DNA from 3 places in the Arthrobacter sp. SLBN-83 genome. Region 1 is predicted to be linked to each of the others. Evidence: predicted binding sites of a transcription regulator. Region 1 holds the regulator's gene; each other region holds the start of a gene.
The links. The regulator LexA, encoded in region 1, represses DNA repair genes until DNA is damaged. The targets are predictions, from matches to a motif close to TCGAACANNTGTTCGA.
Positions count from the first base shown of each region.

Region 2: a site for LexA is predicted at 4,053-4,068, ahead of FBY30_RS05520 (LexA family protein). Genes of this name have one in related genera too.
Region 3: a site for LexA is predicted at 1,650-1,665, ahead of FBY30_RS06705 (shikimate dehydrogenase). Genes of this name have one in related genera too.

Region 1 is NZ_VFMX01000001.1:4,241,050-4,246,531, forward strand. Features, by position in the region: gene hisB (imidazoleglycerol-phosphate dehydratase HisB) at 1-382, opposite strand, end outside; gene FBY30_RS19805 (histidinol-phosphate transaminase) at 444-1,562, opposite strand; gene FBY30_RS19810 (LysM peptidoglycan-binding domain-containing protein) at 1,676-2,026, opposite strand; gene lexA (transcriptional repressor LexA) at 2,385-3,122, shown strand; gene FBY30_RS19820 (ATP-dependent DNA helicase) at 3,234-5,282, opposite strand; gene hflX (GTPase HflX) at 5,359-5,482, opposite strand, start outside.
Region 2 is NZ_VFMX01000001.1:1,203,061-1,208,542, forward strand. Features, by position in the region: gene FBY30_RS05485 (EAL domain-containing protein) at 1-73, shown strand, start outside; gene FBY30_RS05490 (DUF6480 family protein) at 136-372, opposite strand; gene FBY30_RS05495 (hypothetical protein) at 508-876, shown strand; gene FBY30_RS05500 (glycerophosphodiester phosphodiesterase) at 908-1,735, opposite strand; gene FBY30_RS05505 (hypothetical protein) at 1,798-2,046, opposite strand; gene FBY30_RS05510 (HAD family hydrolase) at 2,167-2,985, opposite strand; gene FBY30_RS05515 (hypothetical protein) at 3,102-3,953, opposite strand; gene FBY30_RS05520 (LexA family protein) at 4,082-4,513, shown strand; gene FBY30_RS05525 (Y-family DNA polymerase) at 4,540-5,482, shown strand, end outside.
Region 3 is NZ_VFMX01000001.1:1,463,404-1,468,885, forward strand. Features, by position in the region: gene FBY30_RS06695 (MFS transporter) at 1-507, opposite strand, end outside; gene FBY30_RS06700 (IclR family transcriptional regulator) at 741-1,604, shown strand; gene FBY30_RS06705 (shikimate dehydrogenase) at 1,757-2,638, shown strand; gene FBY30_RS06710 (bifunctional sugar phosphate isomerase/epimerase/4-hydroxyphenylpyruvate dioxygenase family protein) at 2,638-4,530, shown strand; gene pcaH (protocatechuate 3,4-dioxygenase subunit beta) at 4,574-5,443, shown strand; gene pcaG (protocatechuate 3,4-dioxygenase subunit alpha) at 5,449-5,482, shown strand, end outside.

The sequences.
Region 1 (5,482 bases):
CGTGCACCAGGTAGGGGCGGCCGGAGACATCCACGACTGCATTGGCAAGCGCTTCATCCAGCGGCACGGTGGCCTCACCGAAACGTCGGATTCCCGCCTTGTTGCCCAGGGCAGTGCGCAGGACCTCGCCGAAGGTGATGGCAACGTCCTCCACGGTGTGGTGGACGTCGATGTGGGTGTCGCCGGTGGCCTTGACCGTCATGTCGATCAGGGAGTGCTTGCACAGGGCGGTCAGCATGTGGTCGTAGAACGGCACCGAAGTATCGATGTCAGACACCCCGGTTCCATCGAGATTGATCTCCACGAGCACGGAGGACTCGCTGGTGGCACGCTCCATGCGGGCGGTCCGGGCCGCAGCCGCATTCGATCCGGTTGGACTCATGGTGAAGGGATCCTTAGTGGGAGAAGAAGTGGTTCAAGGCGTCCAGCGCCGCACTACAAGTCTAGGCGGGAAGCGCGGCCTGGCCCGCAAGGATGCGTTCCAGGGAGGTAAGGAAGGCTGTGGTTTCCGCCTCAGTGCCCGCAGTCACCCGAAGGTGGCCGGGGATGCCAACGTCGCGGATCAGCACACCGGCGTCCAGCAGTTCCTGCCAGACCTGGTGGGGGTTTTCCAGGCCGCCGAAGAACACGTAGTTGGAATCGGAGGCTGCAGGCGTCAGGCCCATTCTGGTCAGTTCCGCCACGATCCGGTCCCGCTGGGCCTTAATGTCCTGGACGTCCGCCATCAGCGCTTCGCGGTGCTCAAGGGCGGCCAGCGCGGTGGCTTGCGTGATGGCTGAAAGGTGGTACGGCAGGCGCACCAGCCGCAGGGCGTCGGTGACCTCCGGCGCGGCAGCCATGTAGCCGAGGCGGGCGCCTGCCAGGGCGAACGCCTTGCTCATGGTGCGGGACACGATCAGCCGCTCCCGGCCGGGAAGCAGGGTCAGCGCGCTGGGCGTTCCGTCGTGCGCGAACTCATGGTAGGCCTCGTCCACGATCACAATGGCCTGGCTGGCCTCCCCGGCCTCATAGACAGCCTCCACGACATCCAGGCCGAGCCCGGTCCCCGTGGGATTGTTGGGCGAGCAGAGGAACACGATGTTCGGTTGCAGTTCCTTGACCTGGCGCGCGGCCGACTCTGCACTCAGGTCGTATCCTTCGGCGCGCTCCCCGGTGATGTACTGCGTGTCGGTCCCGCTGGCCAGCAGGGGGTACATGGAGTACGTGGGCGGGAAGCCCAGGGCCGTGCGGCCCGGGCCGCCGAAGGCCTGGAGGATCTGCTGCAGGACCTCATTGGAGCCGTTGGCTGCCCATACGTTGGTCTCGTCGAGGCCATGCCCGAGATACTCCGCCAAAGCTTTTCGGAGTTCCGTGAACTCCCGGTCCGGGTAGCGGTTCAGGCCTGCGGCGGCCTCCGTTACGGCGGCGCTGATGGCGGCCTGCACATCGGCAGGGACACCATGGGTGTTCTCATTGACGTTCAAAAGGATGGGGACGTCCAGTTGGGGCGCCCCGTAAGGGGTGAGCCCGCGAAGGTTGCTGCGGAGGGGAAGCCGGTTCAGACGCTCTAGCTGGTCGTTCACCTGAACAGTTTAGTTGCCGCAGCAACGACCGGAAAATGTGACGGGTGCTGTTCGCCCTCGGCGTGCGCCGCCCCGGCCACTCCGACCCCCTTATCCCGAGTGGGCAGCGAGGTTCAGTGTGTTGGGACGAACAGCTGCTGCCCCGGCAGAACTGAGCCGGCGCTGAGGTTGTTGAGCTGGACGATATCTGCCACCACATCCCGGGCGTCGCGGTCCGGATCAACCGCACCGGCGATGGTCCACAGCGACTGGCCCGGCTGCACCGTCACGGTGACCGTCGGGGTCACCGCCAGGTCCGCTGCGGAGTCGGAGGCCTTGGCCGGCGAGTTGAAGAACCCGGACAGCGACAGCAGGAGAACCGCGAGGAGTACCAGCGGGACTCCGATCAGGACGACCCTCCCGCGCCGGGTAAGGCGCAGGGGCGCGGAAGTCGGTGAAACCTGGTGACGAGATGAAGCTGACATGAACTGAGCCCTCCTGGACCTGCCGTGCTGCCCGGGTGTCCACCCGCGGCCGCCCTGACCATTCAGACCGCACCCGGAACTTCCTCCGGTCGGGTTTTCGAATAGGGCACGCGCTGGTTAGAACACATGTTCGAACTTTGCTTGTTAAGTTTTAGCACTTATCAACGAATATTGTCGAGACTCGCTAGAACAAATGTTTGAAAAAGCAATGCGGCTGGCCTAGCTTTGAAACCAAAGAACAACCACCCCTGAAGTTGAACAGCAGGGTCTGACAATGACAGTGGGAGTCCTTCCGCCGGCGCATACACACCAGCACCGGGGTGGACGATCCGGCGGCAAGCGAAAGGCATTGGCGAATATGGCAGCAGCAGCCGCCGGGGGCAGGACCGCCCCGCAAACCAAGAGGACCGCCAAGGGCCTGACCCCCCGGCAAAAGAAGATCCTCGAAACCATCCAGCGCTCGGTCAATGAGAACGGATACCCGCCCTCCATGCGCGAGATCGGCGATACCGTGGGGCTGGCAAGCCTGTCCAGCGTGACCCACCAGCTCTCCCAGCTGGAAAAACTGGGTTACCTGCGCCGCGATCCCAAGCGGCCGCGCGCCATGGAAGTGCTGATGCCCCTCACCCTGGACAGCGGTGCCGGTAAGGCCGCGGGCACCTCTCCTGCGCCCCAGCCCGCCGGTGGGGGCGCATCCGTGACCGAGCTTCCTACCGCGCTCGATACCGCAATGGTTCCGCTTGTGGGCCGGATCGCTGCCGGCGGTCCCATCCTGGCCGAGCAGCTGGTCGAGGATGTCATGCCCCTCCCCCGCCAGCTGGTGGGCCAGGGCGAGCTCTTCATGCTGCGCGTGGCCGGCGACTCCATGGTGGACGCCGCCATTTGCGACGGCGACTGGGTGGTGGTCCGGCGCCAGGCGGACGCAGCCAACGGGGACATCGTTGCAGCGCTGCTGGACGACGAAGCTACCGTCAAGACCCTCCGCCAGCGCGACGGCCACACTTGGCTACTCCCCCAGAACACGCAGTACGAACCCATCCTGGGCGACCACGCCACCATCATGGGCAAGGTCGTCTCGGTCCTGCGTTCGCTCTAGCCCGTTCCCTTCGGCTTATATCCGCCGGCCCAAGCCCCCACCAGGGGCGCCCGAGTCCGCCCCAGGCCCGCCCCCGTTCCATCGAGGCGGGCCTGGAGCGCTCTCCCGGACCTACCGGAGCGCGTCCGCGCCCAGCCTGGTGAGGGCTGCCAGCGCCTTGCTGCGGTCGGTGGTGGCCCAGAACGGTGGCAGGGCGCCCCGAAGGAATCCGGCGTACCGCTCGGTTGCCAGGCGGGAGTCGAGTACGGCCACAACCCCCTTGTCTCCCGTTGACCTGATCAGCCGCCCGGCGCCCTGGGCCAGGCGGATCGCAGCGTGGGTGGCTGAAACGGACATGAAGCCATTACCGCCTGCCTGCGCCACGGCACGCGAACGTGCCGTCATCAGGGGATCGTCCGGCCGCGGGAATGGAATCCGGTCAATCACCACCAGCCGGCACGAGCCGCCCGGGACGTCGACGCCCTGCCACAGGGACATGGTTCCGAAAAGGCAGGTGTCCGGTTCATCGGCGAACTGCTTAACCAGGGCAGTCATGGTCGATTCCCCCTGGCAGAGGACGGTCATATCCAGCTTGGGCCGGAGGGCGTCGGCGGCTTCCTCGGCTGCCCGCCGTGAGGAGAACAGGCACAGGGCTCCCCCACCGGACGCCTTGATGAGCGCTTCCAGTTCCTCCAGCGCCTCCGGGGACACGCCGCGGCCGGGCTTGGGCAGGTGCCCGGCGACGTAGAGGATGCCCTGCTTGGGGTAGTCGAAGGGTGAGCCGACATCCACACCGGTCCAGCTGGGAGCGCCGTCGCCGAGGAGGCCAAGCCCTCCTGCGGCGGGTTCAAAAGCGGAACCGATGGCCAGGGTGGCGGAAGTCAGCACCACGGTATGGTCGGCAAAGAGCCCTTCCCGCAGCCGCCCGGCGACGGACAGCGGGGCGATGTTTATCAGCACCGGTGCATTCTCGTCCGGCTGCGAGTAGCCCTGGCCGGGGTCGAAGGTGCTGGCGCGGGAGAACCACACCACTTCCCGGTTTTCCCGGGCGGCGATCAGACGCTCGCACAGCTCCAGGATGAGCATGAGACGGGATCTGGCCAGCTGCCGGCCGCCGTCGGCCGTGGTGTTGCTGTCCCCCTTGGAATCGGACAACGCAGCCCGGCAGGCCTCACGCAGCTGATCCACGCAGTCAAGCTGTTCATCGTTCAGGCCGTTGGGAAGCAAGCCGTTTGGTGCGCCGCCGAGGGCCAGCTCAAGGTTGGCAGCGGCGGCATTGAGGGCGTCAACAGTAATGGCTGTGTGTTTCCGTGCACCGGCAGCAGCGGCGTGGACCATCGCAACTGACAGCTGCCCCGATACGGCTCCGGTGACCCGATCCTGGAGTTCGTGCGCTTCGTCCACCACCACGACGTCGTATTCAGGCAGGACGGCGAGTCCCTCGAAGGCGCTGACGGCGAGCATGGCGTGATTGGTGACCACCACGTCCGCTTCGGCAGCGTCCTGCCGGGCGAGTTCGCTGAAGCACTCGGCAGCCATGGGGCATTTCTGGGCGCCCAGGCACTCCATGGACGTCACAGAGACCTGCCGCCAGGCGCGGTCTGTCACGCCCGGAAGCAATTCGTCCCGGTCCCCAGTGGTCGTCTTCTCCGCCCACTCGCGGAGCCGGACCACTTCCTTACCGAGCTGGGAGGATGGTCCGCCCACGGACGCCGCGAAGTGCGGCACGCTGGTATCCTCGCCCAGCGAAAAGAGCTGCCCTTCGGAGGGCTCCTCGGAGGGGAAACCGCCTTCGAGCTTGTGGCGGCAAACGTAATTGGAACGCCCCTTCACCAAGGCGACCTTGACCGGACGTTCCAGTGCCGGGGTGATGTTCTTCAAAAGCCGGGGCAGGTCCCTGCCCACGATCTGGGTTTGGAGGGCAAGCGTGGCCGTGGAGACCAGCGCAGGCTTGTTGCTTTCCAGCGCATGGGCGATCAGTGGCACCAGGTAGGCAAGCGATTTGCCGGTGCCGGTACCGGCCTGGACCAGCAGATGGTTGCCCGTTTCGATGGCGCGGGCCACCTGCAGGGCCATTTCGTGCTGTCCGGCGCGGCTTTGTCCGCCCATGCCTGCGACGGCCCGGTCGAGCAGTTCGATGACGAACTGCTCGCCGGCCGTCTGCAGGCTTTGTCCGCCCATGCCTGCGACGGCCCGGTCGAGCAGTTCGATGACGAACTGCTCGCCGGCCGTCTGCGCGGCTTCGTCCGCCGCAGGATCACTCATTGACGGTGAAGGATTCCAGTTCGGACGCCAGGCCCTCCCGGACCATCACGGCAGCCCTGGTCCCGGCCTCCACGTGGTCCAGGCTGAGGATCTCGGCGTCGGACTCGTGAAGCTTG
Region 2 (5,482 bases), 3.0 Mb from region 1:
CATGGATGGCCTGGAGCGCCACCTGGCCGGCCCGGGCGAGCCGCGGAAGAGTCAGGGCAAAACGGCGTCCTGACAAAGTGCCTTGGGCCAGCTGCCGGCAGACTGCAGGCCCGCCGGCAGCTGGACACCCAGGCACTATTCGGAGTGGCCCTGGTCCCTGCTCATCTGGTCCTCCGCGGGTGGCGTCTCTCCGGGCGGCACTCCCCCGCCCGGTTCCAAGCCGGTGACATTGCCCTCTGCAGGGTCGGGGTTCGGCGAACTGCCCGACTCTTTGCTGCGCTGCTCAGCGAGGTGGGGCTGGGCGGCGCCAACATTATCCTTCCCGGGACGGTCGGGATTCGCGGGGTCATTTTCCGGATGGTAAGTGCTCATGCTGCCTTTCCTTCCTCTCCGGCTGCGGTTCGATTCCCCAGCACTGGACTAATTGTAAGCATGCTGATAATTCTGGAGGAGTAGGGCCGGTACGCCGCTGGGGCGCCGGCACGCGATGTCGGAAGGAGCAGTCACATGGGAATCGGCGACAGCATCGGCAAGGCAGCGGAAAACGCCATGGAGGACCTGGCCGGAACATCCAAGCCGACGGAAAAGACGGATGTTCCGGACCCGGCAAACCCCAATGACGACGTTGAAGTGCACTCGTCCCTGAGCGAAGGGTCAAACGCGATGGAGGCGGAGAAGCAGAAAGCTCCTGGCCTCAAGACAGGGGCAGCGCCGGCCCCGGTGTCCAACAGCCCGCTGGGCGGGGACGTCGACGGGACGGACAACGACAGGGCCCACAGTGACATGGCGCGGAACGACCAAAAGCAGAACGAGGAGCCGGACGACGGCGGCCTGGCCGGCGATGCGACAGCGCCCACCGAAGCGGACCGGGGTTAGTCCCCGGCAGGTTCGGTAAGCCGGGCGCGGTTCAGCCGGTGGGGTCGGCGTTCCCCGGCGCATGCCGCCACTGGCCGCGCGCCCGGAGCACGTCGCGGAGCAGGTCCGCCCGGTCCGTGACGATCCCGTCCACGCCAAGGTGGAGGAGCCGGTGCATTTCGTCCTCCTCATTGATGGTCCATACGTGCACCACCAGGCCCAGTTCATGGGCACGCCGGATGAAGCCGGCAGTGACTACAGGTATCCGTCCATAGCGGACGGGTACCTGTAGTGCGTGTACGTCCCGGAGGACCCGCCGCATCAATTGCCGGAACACCGGGCGTGGCAGTACCGGGCCCAGCAGCGTGAAGAGGGCATTCGAGGCCACTCCGGCGGACGAAGCCACCGGTTGGCTGAGCAGCTTCAGCACCGCCCGCCGTCGGCGGTCCGAAAAACTGGTGACCAGCACCCGGTGGTGCACCTGGTGGCGCTCGATCGCGGCCGCAGTGCTGCGGACGGAGCTCCAGTCCTTGACGTCCAGGTTGAGCCGGGCACCGGGAAGCTCAGCGACCAATTCGTCGAAGGTGGGGATGGGCTCGCGGCCGTTGATCCGGGCCTTTGCCACCTCCGCCGCGGGCAGCTCCGCCACCCGGCCGTTGCCGTCCGTCACCCGGTCCAGGGTTTCGTCGTGGAATAGCAGCAGCACGCCGTCGGACGTTGCGTGGACGTCCGTCTCAAGGTAGCGGAAGCCGAGTTCGACGCCGGCGCGGAACGCGGCCATCGAATTTTCCAGCCCCTCGGCCGAGAACCCGCGGTGGGCCATGGCGATGGGCAGCTGCCGCCCGGCGTCGTCCGGGTGTTCGAAGAAGGGCAGGGTCACACTGCGAGCGTACCTGAGGAGCGAGGGCTGAGTCAGTGCAGACTTGCGGTCAGCCCAGCGGCTCAGTCGGCGCCGGGAAGGATGTCCACGCCGTCGCTGCAATGCAGCAGGGTGCGCCCGCGGCCGCCGTCGAGGTGGACCCAAACCGCCGTGTGGTCCGGCGTGATGGTGTCCACCACCCCGCTCGATGCAAAACCGGGTGAAAAGAGGACCCGGACGCGGTCGCCCTGCCGCAGCTGCTTCCAGTGCGGGGCGGGTGTTGCTGCGCGGAGCGGCCCATCGGCTGCGTGCTGCCTGGTGCTTCTTGCCATCGTTACCCCCTTTGAGCCGGCGGAGGTGCCTGCTCTCCACGCTTGACGCTACGGCTGCAAGGTAAACGCCAGGTGAGCGCAAGCTGGGAAAACGGTAGCTCCAGCCCGACGGGATGGGTTTCAGGAAAACTGCACGCCCAGGGAAGCGAGCCGGGCCTCCAAAACCTGGGCCACGCCGTCGTCGTCGAAATGTGGTGCCTGCTGCCCTGCCGCGCGGATGGCCTCCGGGTGGCCGCTGGCCATCGCATAGCCGTGGCCGGCCCAGCGGAGCATCTCGATATCGTTGGGCATGTCCCCGAAAGCCACCACGTCAGCCGCCTCAATCCCCAGGGCAGACGCATACTCGGCCAGCGTGACAGCCTTGTTGACGCCCGGCAGGGACAGTTCCAGCATTGCGACTCCGGGCGAGGAGTGGGTGGCGGCTGCCAGGTGCCCGACTGCGGGAGCCACCTCGCCGAGGAAGTCGTCAGGCGTGCCGTCGCGGACGATGGCGAGGAATTTCACCACGGAGTCATCGGAGGTGAGTGTGTCCTTCAGCGGCGCAGGGGTGAATTCGGCGAGCAGTTCGCTGGATTCGTTCTCGATGAAGCCCGGTTCCAGGTGGAAGCCGGTGAGCGTCTCCGCGGCGAACAGCGCGGCCGGGCGGAGTTTTTTGATGATGCTCCGGACTTCCATGACGGTGTTGATGGCCAGGGTGCGGGCAGAGACCAGGCGGTCCGCCTCAAGATCCCACACCACGGCGCCGTTGGAGCAGATCACGCGTCCAGTGTGGCCCAGCTGCTCTTCGAGGGGGTGCAGCCACCGGGGTGGCCGGCCGGTGACGAAGACAAGTTCGACGCCGGCGTCCCGGCAGGCGTGGAAGGCGCGGATGGTGCGGGGGCTGATTTTTCCGTCGTGCCCGAGGATCGTTCCGTCGATATCGCTTGCTACCAGCCGCATCCTGCAAGTCTACGTGGGCCTTGGGCAGCGAGCGTCCGCCGGAAGGCGGCAGGCCGCCGTCGTACTTCCCTGAAGTACCTCCCGCGTCCGTTGGACCTGCGGGCGTGCCCTTTCCATCAGGGGATGATGGCAGCCGATTCCACGGAGTAGAGCCGGGCGTAGTTCAGGCACATGCTCAGGCTTTCGTCGGCGGGCACCCGGTTGCCGGTGAGGACCAGCGGATCGCCGCCGGTAAGCCGGGGGCCGGCGGGCAGGACGAGTGTCCCGCCGTCGAGGCTGGTTCCCTCGGGGAAAATCAGCGTGTAATCGTTCCCACCCTCCGCTTGCAGGATGGCGCACCCTGCCTTATCCCTGCCCAGCGTGCCTTTGAGCTCCGCCGCAGGTCCGGGTGCGGATGCCTGGCCGGCATTGACCACGGCCTTCAGTCCGCCCGTCCCCTGCAGGACAGTGGCCTCAAGCGCTGGAGAGGCTGGCACCAGCCGGAAGGCGTAGCGGCCCTTGGCGCCGTCCGCAGGGTTCATGAGGAACTCCACTCCCCGGATGGAAAGCGCCACCTGGGCTTTGAAGACGGCACCGTCGCAGGGGACCTGGACGGGCGCGAGAACCTCGCCCCCGGCCTGGGTGGTGAGCGACAGCTGCGTCTCCGTTGGACCCTGGCAGGTGAAGTGAACGTCGTAACGGCCGGGTTTTGCCCCGGCGAAGCCGTAAGCGACTCTGGTGTTTGACATGGTGGACCCGGCGAGCTGGCCTGGCAGCTCGGGCTGCAGCTGCCGGCGGGACCATTCCTCCATGGCTTGCACCTCTGCCGCGCGCGGATCCGCCGCCTGGCCGGTGGCCACCTCCCGGGGTGCCGTTGTCGCCGTGGTGGACGCCTTCGCCGCCTGCCCCTCCGCCGGGCCGCTGTACTCGCAGCCCGTGAGCGCGGCGAGCATCACCGCCGGAACCAACCAGGACCTCAAGATACGCATCGCTTCCCCCCAGAGCCGACAGTGGTCCAAGCCTAGCCCCTCGGCGCCTCGGGCCTTGCGGAGTGACCGTTGTCGGCCTCCGGCGCTACACTGAACCTATCGAACATATTTTCGAATAAAGGTGTGTTGTGGGCGTTATTGTCGGTCCCCGCGTGATAGATGCGGGTGCCTCCTTGTTCTCGGTGCTGATCTCGCCCGTGGCGGTGGCGGCGGGGTTTCCTTCGCCCGCACAGGACTACTTCGACGGCCGGATCGATTTGAATGCACACCTGATCAAGGACATCACCAGCACCTTCGTGGTCCGGGTAACGGGCGATTCCATGGAGGGCGCCGGCATCAGCGACGGCGACGAACTGATCGTGAACCGGGCGTTGGAGCCAAAGGACGGATCCGTGGTGATCGCGGTGCTGGACGGGGAACTGACGGTCAAGCGCCTCCGCATCACCCGCACCGGGGTGGTGCTCCAGGCGGAGAACCCCAAGTACCAGGACATCCACGTCCCCGCCCTGTCCGAGCTGACCATCTGGGGCGTTGCCACCAGGTGCCTGCACCATGTCTGAGGTCCAAAGTGGCTAAGCCTGTCCTCATGCGGCGGATGCGGCAGATCGCCCACGTGGACGTCAACTGCTTCTATGCCTCCGCCGAGCGGGCGTTCGACCCCTCCCTGGAAGGGCGCCCGCTGGTGGTGCTGTCCAACAACGACGGCTGCGCGGTGACCCGCTCGCCCGAGGCGAAAGCCCTGGGCATCACCACCGGTGAACCCTGGTTCAAGCTCGCGCCGCGGGCCAAGGAGTGGGGCCTGGTGGCAAAGTCCAGCAACTACGAGCTGTATGGGGACATCAGCGCCCGCGTGATGGAACTGCTGGGCAGGTACTCGGCCTGGCTGGAGGTTTACAGCATTGATGAGGCGTTCCTGGGCGTGAAGGGCGGAGAGGAGGAGCTGTTGGCCCTGGGCCGGAGGATGAAGGAGGCAGTCCGCCGGCACGTGGGCGTCCCGGTTTGCGTGGGCATTGCGCCCACCAAGACCCTGGCGAAGCTCTGCAACAAGTGGGCCAAGAACAATTCCGCTTTTGGCGGGGTCTGCCTGTGGGAGTCGGTCCCGGCTGACATGCGCCAGGCGCTGATGGGCCGTTTGCCGGTGGATGAGGTCTGGGGCATCGCCGGCCGGCTCAGCAAGCGGCTGAACGTTTTGGGGATCTTCACCGTCATGGACCTGGTCCGGGCGGATCCCGTGATGATCCGCGACAAATTCTCCGTGGTGCTTATGCGCACCGTCCTGGAACTGCGCGGCACACCGTGCATCCCCATGGAGGAGGAACGGATCGGACGCGACCAGTTGATCTTCTCCCGGTCCTTTGCCACGCCTGTGACCACTGCCGCCGGCCTCCGTGAGGTCCTCAGCATCTACGGCCAGCAGGCGAGCGCCAGGCTCTCAAAGCACGGGCTGCAGGCAAAGGTCCTTACGGCATTCGCTGCCACTTCCCCCTTCAGGGACAACGAACAGGCCTATCCCTCTGTGTGTGTCTCAC
Region 3 (5,482 bases), 2.8 Mb from region 1:
CTGCGTTCCGGTGAGGGTCCATGAGGTGAAGAAGGAACGGCGGTTGTCCGGGGCGTGCTCCAGGGTCATGGAGGAAGCGCCGGCCTGCTCGCCGGCGGCGGAAAGGCCCTGGCACAGCCGGGCCAGCACCAGCAGGGCCGGAGCCCACCAGCCAACGGTGCGGAAGTCCGGGAGGCACCCAATGACGAAGGTGGACGCACCCATGAGCACCAAAGTGAACATCAGGACCTTCTGCCGGCCCACCCGGTCACCGAAGTGGCCCAGGATGATGGCGCCGACGGGGCGCGCCACGTAGGCGAAGCCGAAGGTGGCGAAGGACATGATGGCGGCGTTGGCATCGGCGCTGGGGAAGAAGACCGTGGGGAAAATCAGCGCGGCGGCGGAGCCAAAGATAAAGAAGTCGTAGTACTCGACGGCGCTGCCGAGGAAGCTGGCGAGGGCGGCCTTTTTGGGCGTCCCGGCATGCGTGAGGGCACCCGCCCCTGCGGACGGAAGTGTCTTGCTCATGGTGTTCCTTTGGTGTGACGACATTGTCGCGGATGGATCTGGGGGTCGCAGCCGCCGCTGCCTTGGTGCGGGCGGGGCGCGATGCGGCTGGAGTCCGGAAAAGACCCGGCATAAATAGCCACATGGTGGGAGCTACTTGTGCGATACAGAAACTATGACTGTGAGGACTGTCACCTGTCAAGAAAAATAATCACCATCTAGAAGCAGCTCTCACATTGTGGCAACATGGAGTCATGAGTGTGAACCAAAGCACAGCGGCCAATGAAGAATCCGCTGTCGCCGCCCCGGCCGCGGAACCCGTCAATGCCATGCCCCCGGAGGGAAAGGTCGGCGCGCGCCCTGCCGACCGCACGGACATGGTGGGCAAGGCCCTTGGCCTGCTGGTCCTGCTGGGGGACGAGCCGCGGGGGGCCACCGCCGCGGACATATCCCGCCGGGCGGAACTTCCCTTCAGCACCACCTACCGCCTGCTCGGTTCCCTGACCCGCGACGGCTTCGTTGACTACGAGCCGGACGGCCGCCGCTACCACCTGGGCCTGCGGATCTTCCAGTTGGGCCAGCGCGTCTCCAACCACCACGGCTTCGCAGGGACGGCCATGCCCATCCTCCGCCGGGTCACTGAGCGGACCGGCGAGGCCACCATCCTCAGTGTCCGCGACGGTCTGCACCACCTGACCGTCAGCAAGGTGGATGGGCCTCAGACTTTTCGCGTGACCAGCGACCCCGGCCACCTGGGCTCGCTCTCCACCACCGCGGTGGGCAAGGCCTTGGTGGCGTTCGCCGAGGACGGTGAGCGGGAAGAACTCCTGGGCGAGCTGCCGCTGGAAGAACTCACCGGGAAGTCGATCACCGACAGGGATGCCTTCCGGGCCGAAATCGAGAAGGTGCGCCGGCAGGGCTACGCCGTCATGGATGAGGAAAACGAGGCCGGAATGCGCGCAGTGGCCGTACCGCTGCTCAACGACCAGGGGCATGCCTTCGCGTCACTGGCAACAGCCGTGCCCGTCTTTCGCCTGGGCCTGGACGAGCTGATCGCCCACGTTCCCCTCCTGCAGGAAGCCGCCGCCGAGCTCGCGGCGAGGCTGCCCCAGCGGTAGCAGAAGCCCGATCCAGGACACCCCAACGCTACTTCTGTTCGTATCTAGAACATGAGTGCGATAAGTGAACATTTGATGTACCGTAATCCGTATAACCCGCAGCGCGGCAAAGTTCCGCCGCTGCCAGGTGCTGTACCAAAGGAGCTGCACGCATGAGCAATCGAACTGAGTCCTACCTGGTGGGACTGGTTGGTGATGGCGTAATGCCATCGCTCACGCCGCCCATGCACGAACGGGAAGGTGACGTGCAGGGCCTGCGCTACCTGTACCGCCCCATCGACCTCCTGGAACTGGGGCTTGCGGGGGAAGCCGTGGGGGCCATCCTGAACTGCGCCCGCACCCTGGGCTTCAACGGCCTGAACATCACCCACCCGTGCAAGCAGCTGGTCCTGGAGCACCTGGACGAAGTGAGCCCTGACGCGCGCCGGCTCGGCGCCGTCAACACGGTGGTCATCCGGGACGGCAAGTTCATTGGCCACAACACCGATTTCTCCGGCTTCGCCGCCGCGCTTGCTGCCGGCCTCCCCGGAGCACGCCTGGACCGCGTGGTGCAGCTCGGGGCAGGGGGCGCCGGATCCGCCGTCGCCTACGCCCTGCTTACCGCGGGCGTGCGCACGCTGGCCCTGGTGGACATGGACGTTGCCCGGGCAGCCGCACGGGCCGCCGAACTGCAGGACTTCTTCCCCCACAGCACCGTTACGGCAGGCACGACGGCGGAGCTGCCGCAGCTGATGCGCCTGGCCGACGGCCTGGTGCACTGCACCCCGGTGGGCATGGCCGCCCATCCGGGCGTCCCGCTGGACCTGGACCTGCTGGAGTCCCGGCACTGGGTGGCGGACATCGTCTACCGCCCCATCGACACCGAACTGGTCCGGGGCGCCCGCGCCAAGGGCTGTGAGGTGCTGGACGGCGGCCGCATGGCAGTGGGTCAGGCCGTGGATGCCTTCCGGATCTTCACCGGGCTGGAAGCAGACCCGGACCGCATGCGCGCACATTTCCTGGAGCTCGTGGCCGCGGAGGAGGTGGCCGCCTGATGCGCACCGGAATCGCCACTGTCTGCCTCTCGGGCACCCTGAAGGAAAAGATGCAGGCCTGCGCCATCGCCGGCTTCGACGGCATCGAAATCTTCGAACAGGACCTGGTTACCTCCCCGCTCAGCCCAGAGGACGTGCGAAAGACGGCCGCGGACCTGGGCCTTGGCCTGGACCTGTACCAGCCGTTCAGGGACTTCGACGGCGTCACCCCGGACATGCTGAAGGCAAACCTGCGCCGCGCGGAGGCAAAGTTCAAGCTCATGGCCCGCCTTGGCATGGACACCATCCTGGTGTGCTCCAATGTTGCCACCGCCACCATCGATGACGACGGCGTCCGCGCCGAACAGCTGGCGCAGCTGGCCAACCTGGCCGGGGACCACGGCGTCAAGGTTGCCTACGAAGCCCTGGCATGGGGCAAGTACGTCAACGACTACGAGCACGCCTACCGCCTGGTGGAAATGGTGGACCACCCCAACCTGGGCACCTGTCTGGACTCGTTCCACATCCTGAGCCGGGACTGGGACACCGCGTCGATCGAAGACATCCACGCGGACAAAATCTTCTTCGTCCAGGTGGCGGATGCCCCCAAGCTCTCCATGGACGTCCTCTCCTGGAGCCGCCACTACCGCGTCTTCCCCGGTGAGGGGCAGTTCGAACTGGCCAAGTTCATGGGCCACGTGGTCCGCGCCGGCTACAGCGGCCCGGTCTCGCTGGAGGTGTTCAACGACGTCTTCCGTCAGTCCGACGTGGAGCGCACGGCCGTGGATGCCATGCGGTCGCTTATCTGGCTGGAAGAGCAGAGTGCCAAGTGGCTCGCCGCTACCTCCGCTGAAGCCGCGCCCGGCAACGCAGGCGCCCCCCGCCGTCGTTATCCCATGGAGCTGGCCACGCTGCCCAAGGTGAACGAGCCCGCCGGCTTCAACTTTGCCGAGGTGAAGGCGGACGACACCGTGCAGCTGGAGAAGCTCCTGGGCCAGCTCGGCTTCCAGTTCGAGGGCCGGCACCGCACCAAGGACGTCCAGCTCTGGACCATGGGCCAGGCACGGGTGATCATCAACGAACAGGCAGCGCAGCATGCCGAGCCCGCCATCGCCGCCCTGGGGTTCGACGTCGACTCCCCCGTGATTGCCTCCGCCCGGGCCCAGCAGCTCAAGGCCCCCGTGGTGGCCCGGAAGGTGCAGGCGGACGAGGAAGTGTTCCAGGGCATCTCGGCACCGGACTCCACGGAGATCTTCCTGTGCCAGGGCAGCCCGGACGGGACCGCAGCGTGGACGCAGGAGTTCGGCGAGGGGCTGGAACACCCCTCCGCCGGAGCCAGTGCAGTGATTGACCACGTCAACCTTGCCCAACCCTGGCAGCACTTCGACGAGGCCGTCCTGTTTTACACCAGCGCCCTGGCCCTGGAGCCCCAGCCCTTCGCCGAGGTGCCCAGCCCCAGCGGCCTGGTGCGCTCGCAGGTCATGCAGACCTCCGACGGCGCGGTGCGGCTGGTCCTGAACCTCGCCCCGATCCAGCAGGCACGGAACGAGGCCCGCAAGACCTACCAGGAGCACATCGCCTTCGCCGTGGACGATCTTGTGGCAACGGCCCGTGCCGCCCGGGACCGCGGCCTCGAATTCCTGCAGATCCCTGCCAACTACTACGAGGACCTGGACGCCCGGTTCGACCTGGACCCCGGGTTCCTGGCCACCCTGCAGGAGCTCAACCTGCTCTTCGACCGGGACGCGGACGGCGAATTCCTGCACTTCTACACCGCCACCGTGGGCAGCGTGTTCTTCGAAATGGTGGAACGCCGCGGCAACTACGACGGCTACGGCGCGCCCAACGCCCCCGTGCGCCACGCAGTGCAGTACGACTCGCTGCACCGCAGCACGCAGACCCGCACCCCCTGAACCACAAGCCAAGCAACCCGAACAGATCAGAAAGGAGCCAGCCGTGTCGGAAAACATCACCGAGGAGCTGGAGTCGGAGGAACTCGTGCCCCCGGCCGAACCGAAGGCTGCCCACCAGCTGGACAAGGCCGTCGAGTCCCAGGCGGACCTCAGTGCAGAGATCACCGCCATCGGCGAGGCCTACCAGCGCGCCCTCAAGGACGGCGCCGCCCAGGAAATCCAGCCGCGGCTTGATTACCCGCCCTACCGCAGCAGCATCCTGCGCCACCCCACCAAGAGCCTGCAGCACGCCGATCCCGAGACCATCGAACTGTTCTCGCCGGCGTTCGGGCACCAGGACGTGCACGCGCTGGAGTCGGACCTGACCATCCAGCACAACGGCGAACCGCTGGGTGAGCGGATCATCGTGTCCGGCAAGGTCCTGGACGGTGACGGCCGCCCGGTGGCGGGCCAGCTCGTGGAGATCTGGCAGGCCAACTCCTCCGGCCGCTACATCCACAAGCGGGACCAGCACCCGGCCCCGATCGACCCCAACTTCACTGGCATCGGCCGTTGCATCACCGGCCCGGACGGCTCCTACCGGTTCATCACCATCAAGCCCGGCGCCTACCCCTGGAAGAACCACCTGAACGCGTGGCGGCCGGCGCACATCCACTTCTCGCTGTTCGGCAACGAGTTCACCCAGCGGATCATCACCCAGATGTACTTCCCGGGTGACCAGCTTTTCCCGCTGGACCCGATCTACCAGACCATCGTGGACCAGGACGCCCGCGACCGCCTGGTGGCCACCTACGACCACAGCCTTACTGAACCGGAGTGGGCCCTGGGCTACAACTGGGACATCGTCCTGACCGGTCCCAAGCGCACCTGGACCGAGAACGAAGCATACGGCGACGCCGGAGATGAGGAGTAGGAACGATGAGCACCAAACTGGTACCCACCCCCGGGCAGA